2 regions of the Streptomyces sp. NPDC002602 genome follow, and region 2 is predicted to be linked to the other one. Evidence: riboswitches for the same ligand, from Rfam matches in the RefSeq annotation. Region 2 holds a riboswitch; the other holds the start of a gene.
The links. Region 2 has a riboswitch for cobalamin ahead of ACFYW3_RS04245 (CoA-acylating methylmalonate-semialdehyde dehydrogenase). Riboswitches for the same ligand answer to the same signal wherever they lie in the genome.
Positions count from the first base shown of each region.

Region 1: it holds a riboswitch for cobalamin, as region 2 does, so the genes downstream of both, ACFYW3_RS21320 (energy-coupling factor ABC transporter permease) here and ACFYW3_RS04245 (CoA-acylating methylmalonate-semialdehyde dehydrogenase) in region 2, are expected to answer to the same signal.

Region 1 covers NZ_JBIAQX010000007.1:262,143-265,342, forward strand. The annotation lists gene ACFYW3_RS21310 (hypothetical protein) at 1-137, shown strand, start outside; gene ACFYW3_RS21315 (flavodoxin family protein) at 371-1,084, opposite strand; cobalamin riboswitch at 1,224-1,421, shown strand; gene ACFYW3_RS21320 (energy-coupling factor ABC transporter permease) at 1,450-2,154, shown strand; gene ACFYW3_RS21325 (energy-coupling factor ABC transporter substrate-binding protein) at 2,151-2,492, shown strand; gene cbiQ (cobalt ECF transporter T component CbiQ) at 2,496-3,200, shown strand, end outside.
Region 2 covers NZ_JBIAQX010000001.1:1,051,164-1,054,363, forward strand. The annotation lists gene ACFYW3_RS04240 (cobalamin-binding protein) at 1-688, opposite strand, end outside; cobalamin riboswitch at 838-1,017, shown strand; gene ACFYW3_RS04245 (CoA-acylating methylmalonate-semialdehyde dehydrogenase) at 1,242-2,741, shown strand; gene ACFYW3_RS04250 (acyl-CoA dehydrogenase family protein) at 2,747-3,200, shown strand, end outside.

The DNA of each region.
Region 1 (3,200 bases), on a different contig from region 2:
GCGTGGCCTACACGGGCGACTACGAGGGGTACGTGACCTTCGGCGCCGCCTTCGACACCAAGCCCACCTACAAGACCAGCGTGCTGCACGCGCCGGAGCGGCTCGTCGTCGACTTCCCGCACCCGGCGACCTGCTGAACCCCGACACCCGGATCGATCGGTCGAGGGGCCCGGGGCGTGCGCCGCCCCGGGCCCCTCGCGTCCGCCTGCCTAGTGCTGTGACCGGAATGGTTTGCCGGGTCGCGGTGTCCGGTGCGGTGCATCGCAAGGCGGAGGACCGCCTCTCGTACTGGACGTACCTGAGCGGTCCGACAACGCGGCGAGGTGCCGTGCCGGGCGCCGTGACACGGTGAACCTTTCCGGTCACAGCACTAGCGGTGCTCTGGATTGGGGAAGTCGAAGCGACAGCCGGCGTCCCACTCCGAGCGTTGGTTCCCGTGTGCGGGGATGCCGCCGGCCCGCTTGAGCAGGGCGGCCAGGTGCATCAGGTTCCAGGTCATGAACGTGGTGTTCCGGTTGGTGAAGTCGTTCTCCGGGCCGCCCGAACCCGGGTCGAGGTACGAGGGTCCGGGCCCGGCCTCGCCGATCCAGCCCGCGTCGGCCTGTGGCGGGATCGCGTAGCCGAGGTGCTGGAGGCTGTAGAGGACGTTCATGGCGCAGTGTTTGACGCCGTCCTCGTTGCCGGTGATCAGCGCGCCGCCGACCCTGCCGTAGTAGGCGTACTGGCCCCGGTCGTTCAGGATCGAGGAGCAGGCGTAGAGCCGCTCGATGACCCGCTTCATCACGGAGCTGTTGTCGCCGAGCCAGATCGGCCCGCACAGCACGAGGACGTCGGCGTCCATGATCTGGCTGTAGAGGACGGGCCACTGGTCGCTCTCCCAGCCGTGCTCGGTCATGTCGGGCCAGACACCGGTGGCGATGTCGTGGTCGACCGCCCGGATCAGTGAGGTCCGGGCGCCGGCCGCCTCCATCACCGCACGGCTCCTGGAGATCAGCCCCTCGGTGTTGCTGGTCTCCGGCGAGCGCTTGAGCGTGCAGTTGACGTAGACGGCGCTGAGGTCTGAGTAGTCGTGTTCGTCGGCCACTCCCCCACCCTGCGCGGGCCGGGACGGGTGCGCCAGCGGGCCGCGCCCGTCCGGGGGGCCGCCCGGATCGGCCCTGGTCGGAGCGGGTGGGCGGGGGCCTCGGGGGTGGGGCCGGGTTGTTACGGGTCCGCGCGGCCGACTAGGGTCAGCGGGCCTTGGTGTTCGGGAAACCGGTGGAAAACCGGTGCGGCCCTCGCCACTGTGATCGGGAAGTCCGGCTCCACTCCCCTGCGGGAAGCCACTGGGCCCGCGCGGGAGACCGCACGGCCCCGGGAAGGCGGAGTCAGGGCATCAGTACCCGTGAGCCAGGAGACCGGCCAGGGCACGTCGTCCATCCACGAGGTGCTGGAGAGGTCTCCTTACTCATGCATATAGCCGAGGGGTTTCTGCCCCCCTTGCACGCGGTCGCCTGGGGCGCCGCGTCCGCTCCCTTTGTCGTGCACGGTGTGCGCGCCCTCACCCGCGAGGTGAAGGCCAACCCCGAGAGCACGCTGCTGCTCGGCGCGTCCGGTGCGTTCACCTTCGTACTGTCCGCCCTGAAGATCCCTTCGGTGACGGGCAGTTGTTCCCACCCCACCGGCACCGGGCTCGGGGCGATCCTGTTCCGCCCGCCGATCATGGCGGTGCTCGGCACGATCACCCTGCTCTTCCAGGCGCTGCTGCTGGCGCACGGCGGCCTGACCACGCTCGGCGCGAACGTCTTCTCCATGGCCATCGCCGGGCCCTGGGCGGGCTACGGGGTCTACCGGCTGCTCAAGAGGTTCGATCTGCCGCTGATGGTGACCGTCTTCTTCGGCGCGTTCTTCGCCGACCTCGTCACCTACTGCGTGACCAGTGTCCAGTTGGCGCTGGCCTTCCCCGACCCGGGCACCGGCTTCCTCGGGGCGCTCGCCAAGTTCGGCGGCATCTTCGCCGTCACCCAGATCCCGCTGGCCGTCAGCGAGGGCCTGCTGACCGTCCTCGTCATGCGGCTGCTGATGCAGTCGAGCAAGTCGGACCTGGTCCGGCTGGGCGTCGCGAGGCTGACGGCCCGTACCGGGACCAAGCAGGAGGAGGCGGCGGTCCGATGACCAGGAACGCGAAGATCAACACGGTGCTGCTGCTCCTGGTGGCGGCGCTGGCCGTGCTCCCGCTCGCGCTGGGTCTGGGCGAGGGCAAGGAGGAGCCGTTCGCGGGCGCCGACGCGCAGGCGGAGGCGGCCATCACCGAGCTGAAGCCGGACTACGAGCCGTGGTTCTCGCCGCTGTACGAGCCCCCGTCCGGGGAGATCGAGTCGGCCCTGTTCGCCCTTCAGGCGGCGCTGGGCGCGGGCGTGCTCGCGTACTACTTCGGCGTCCGCAAGGGTCGGCGTCAGGGCCTCGCCCAAGCGGGCGCGACCGGTGGCCCGGCCGGCCCCGCGGAGTCGTAGGCGGTGCTGCCGATCGACGTGGCGGCGCACGGCAGTCGCTGGCGCCGCCGCCATCCGCTGGAGAAGGCCCTGTTGGGGCTCGGGCTGACGGTCACGGCCGTGGCCCTGCCGCCCTGGCCCGGGGGCCCGCTCGTCGCGGCGGCCACCCTGGTGGTGCTGCTCGGGCCCGCCGGGGTGGCCGGGCGCCAACTGTGGCGGGCCTTCCGGATCCCGCTCGGTTTCTGCTTCACCGGGGCGCTTCCGCTGCTGTTCGCGGTGGGCGGTCCGGCGGGGCTGGTGTCGTGGGCCCCCGACGGGCCCCGGCACGCGGCCGAGCTGCTGTTGCGCACCTCCGCGGCCTCCCTCGGGGTGCTGCTGTTCGCCTTCACCACCCCGGTGTCGGACGTGCTGCCCCGGCTCGTGCGGGCCGGGGTGCCGGCGCCGGTGGTGGACGTGGCCCTGGTCATGTACCGGATCGGCTTCCTGCTGCTGGACTCGATGGCCCAGGTCCGCCGCGCCCAGGCGGCCCGGCTCGGACACACGGGCCGGGCGGCGGTGTGGCGTTCGCTGGCCGGGCTGGCGGCGACCTCGTTCGTACGGGCCTTCGACCGCGCCGCGCGGCTCCAGGAGGGGCTGGCGGGGCGTGGTTACGACGGCGCCCTGCGGGTGCTGGTGCCGCCGGCCACGCTGTCGTGGCGGTTCCTGGCCGCGTCCGGGGCGCTGCTGGCG
Region 2 (3,200 bases):
TGAACCCGCACGGCAGCAGGAGCAGGACGTCCGGTCGGGCGGCCCGTACCGTGTCCCAGTCCATCGGCCGGGTGTGCTCGCCCGGGGCCGCGATCAACGGCTCCCCGCCCGCCGCGGTGATCTGTTCGGGCACCCAGTGCCCGGCGGGCCAGAGCGGATCCAGCCATTCGATGGCCACCACCCGGGGCCGGGGACGGCCCGCCACGGCGGCGCGCACGGCCTCCAGTCGGGCCCGCGCCCGCGCCCGGCCGGCGTGGGCGACCTCCGGTACGCCCAGCAGTTCACCCACGCGGACCAGACAGTCCAGGACGTCGTCGAGGGTGCGCGGCTCCAGGCTGAGCACCCTCGGTCCTCCGTCGAGCACGCGCACGGCCCGACTCACGCCCGCGTAGGACACCGCGCACACGTCGCACAGGTCCTGGGTGAGGACCACCTCGGGCGCCAGCGCGCCCAGCGCCTCGACGTCCAGGTCGTAGAGCGAGGAGCCGCTGTGTGCCGCGCCCCCGACCGCCTCGGAGATCTCCCGGCTGGACAGCTCGTCGGACGAGAACGCGGCGGAGGTCACCACCGGCACGCCGGCCACCGCCGCCGGCCAGTCGCACTCGTGCGTACGGCCGACCAGATCGGGGAGCAGCCCGAGTTCGGCCACGATGTCGGTGGCGGCGGGCAGCAGCGAAACGATGCGCATCCCCCGAGCGTAGGCCCTGTCGTGGAAGTGGCGCCCGACCCGAGCGAGCCTCACCGCGGCGATTTCCGGCCGCTCGCGGTGGAGCGCCACTCGCGCGACGCGCCCGGGACGACGGGCGGGGGTGGACTTACTAGGACGTCCAACTATATGTTCCTGGGCAAGCCCGCGGTGCAGGGAAGTCGGTGTGAATCCGACGCGGTCCCGCCACTGTGACCGAGGAGTGTGCTCTTCCAGCAGGACAGGCCACTGACGGGGAAACCCGTTGGGAAGGCCGGAGAGCGCGCGTTGATCCGGGAGTCAGGATACCGGCCGCGGGGTGTTCCGTGTTGTCCACGAGGATGGAGCAGACACGCATGGCACCGGTACGTGACCACGGCCCAGGTGATCCGGCGGAGTTCCCGAAGCGCGCGGCCCTGTCCGCGCGTTCGTGACTCACCGAAGGCGGCCACGCCTTCACTGTCCCGCGACCCGCCCCGCGCCGCGCACCCCGATCGCGCCGCGCCGCCGGCCCGTCGCGCCCTCCTCGGATCACACCTGACGAGAGCAGGCTTCGATGATCCGCGAGCTCACCCACTTCATCGGCGGCAAGCACACCCCGGGCACCTCCGGCCTGTACGCCGACGTCCACGACCCCAACACCGGAACGGTCCAGGCCAGGGTCCCCCTGGCCGGTCGCGCCGACACCGGGACGGCCATCGCCGACTCCGAGGCGGCCCAGCGCGAATGGGGCCAGTGGAACCCGCAGCGCCGCGCCCGCGTGCTGCTGCGCTTCCTCCAACTCGTCGAGGGCGAACGGGACGCCCTGGCCCGGCTGTTGTCCGCCGAACACGGCAAGACCGTCGCCGATGCCCACGGCGACCTGCAACGCGGCCTGGAGGTCGTCGAGTTCGCCGCCGGCATCCCGCACCTCCTCAAGGGCGAGTTCACCGACAACGCGGGCTCCGGCATCGACGTGCACTCGCTGCGCGCCCCGCTCGGCGTGGTCGCCGGCATCACCCCCTTCAACTTCCCCGCGATGATCCCGCTGTGGCAGGCGGCCCCCGCCCTGGCCTGCGGGAACGCCTTCATCCTCAAGCCCTCCGAACGGGATCCCTCCGTCCCGCTGCGGCTCGCCGAACTCTTCCTGGAGGCGGGCCTGCCGCCCGGCGTCCTCAACGTGGTCAACGGCGGAAAGGAGGCCGTCGACACCCTGCTGGAGGACCCGCGCGTCCAGGCCCTCGGCTTCGTCGGATCCACCCCGATCGCCGCGCACATCTACGCCACCGCCGCCGCCCACGGCAAGCGCGCCCAGTGTTTCGGCGGCGCCAAGAACCACATGATCGTGATGCCGGACGCGGATCTCGACCAGGCCGCCGACGCCCTGATCGGCGCCGGCTACGGCTCCGCGGGCGAACGCTGCATGGCGATCGCCGTCGCCGTCCCCGTGGGGGAGGAGACCGCGGACGCGCTGGTCGCCATGTTGAAGGAGCGGATCGCCGCCCTGCGCATCGGCACCTCCGACGACCCGGACGCCGACTTCGGCCCGCTCGTCAGCCGCGACGCCCTCGACCGGGTGAACCGCTTCGTCGACATCGGCGTGACCGAGGGAGCCGAACTCGTCGTGGACGGGCGCGGGTTCACCCTCCCCGGGTACGAGAACGGCTACTTCGCCGGCGCCTCGCTCTTCGACCGGGTCACCCCCCGGATGCGGATCCACCGCGAGGAGATCTTCGGCCCGGTGCTGAGCGTCGTACGCGCCGCCGACTACGAGGAGGCGCTGCGCCTGCCCAGCGAGCACCCCTACGGCAACGGCGTCGCCATCTTCACCCGCGACGGGGACACCGCCCGCGACTTCACCCGACGGGTGGGCGCCGGCATGGTCGGCGTCAACGTGCCCATCCCCGTCCCGGTCGCCTACCACACGTTCGGCGGCTGGAAGCGCTCCGGCTTCGGAGACCTCAACCAGCACGGTCCCGACTCGATCCGCTTCCACACCCGCACCAAGACCGTCACCTCGCGCTGGCCCTCCGGCGTCAAGGAAGGCGCCAGCTTCACCATTCCGACGATGGGGTGACCGCCATGACCACGACCCTGCTCAGCAAGGACCAACTCGCCCTGGCCGAGGTCACCCTCGACTTCGCGCAGGAGCAACTCGCCCCGCACGCCATCGCCTGGGACCAGGACAAGCACTTCCCCGTCGACGTGCTCCGCCGCGCCGCCGACCTCGGCCTCGCCGGGATCCACGTACGCGAGGAGTCCGGTGGCTCCGGGCTCACCCGCGCCGACGGGGTGCTCGTCCTGGAAGTGCTGGCCACCGGTTGCCCCTCGATCGCCGGCTACCTCTCCATCCACAACATGGTCGCCTGGATGGTCGACCGGTACGGGGACCCCGACCAGCGCGAGCGCTGGCTGCCCGGCCTCTGCTCCGCCCGCACCCTCGGCAGCTACTGCCTCACCGAGCCCGGCGCGGGATCGGACGCCGCCGCACTGCGCACCCGCGCCGAACGCGACGGCGACCACTACGTGTTGACCG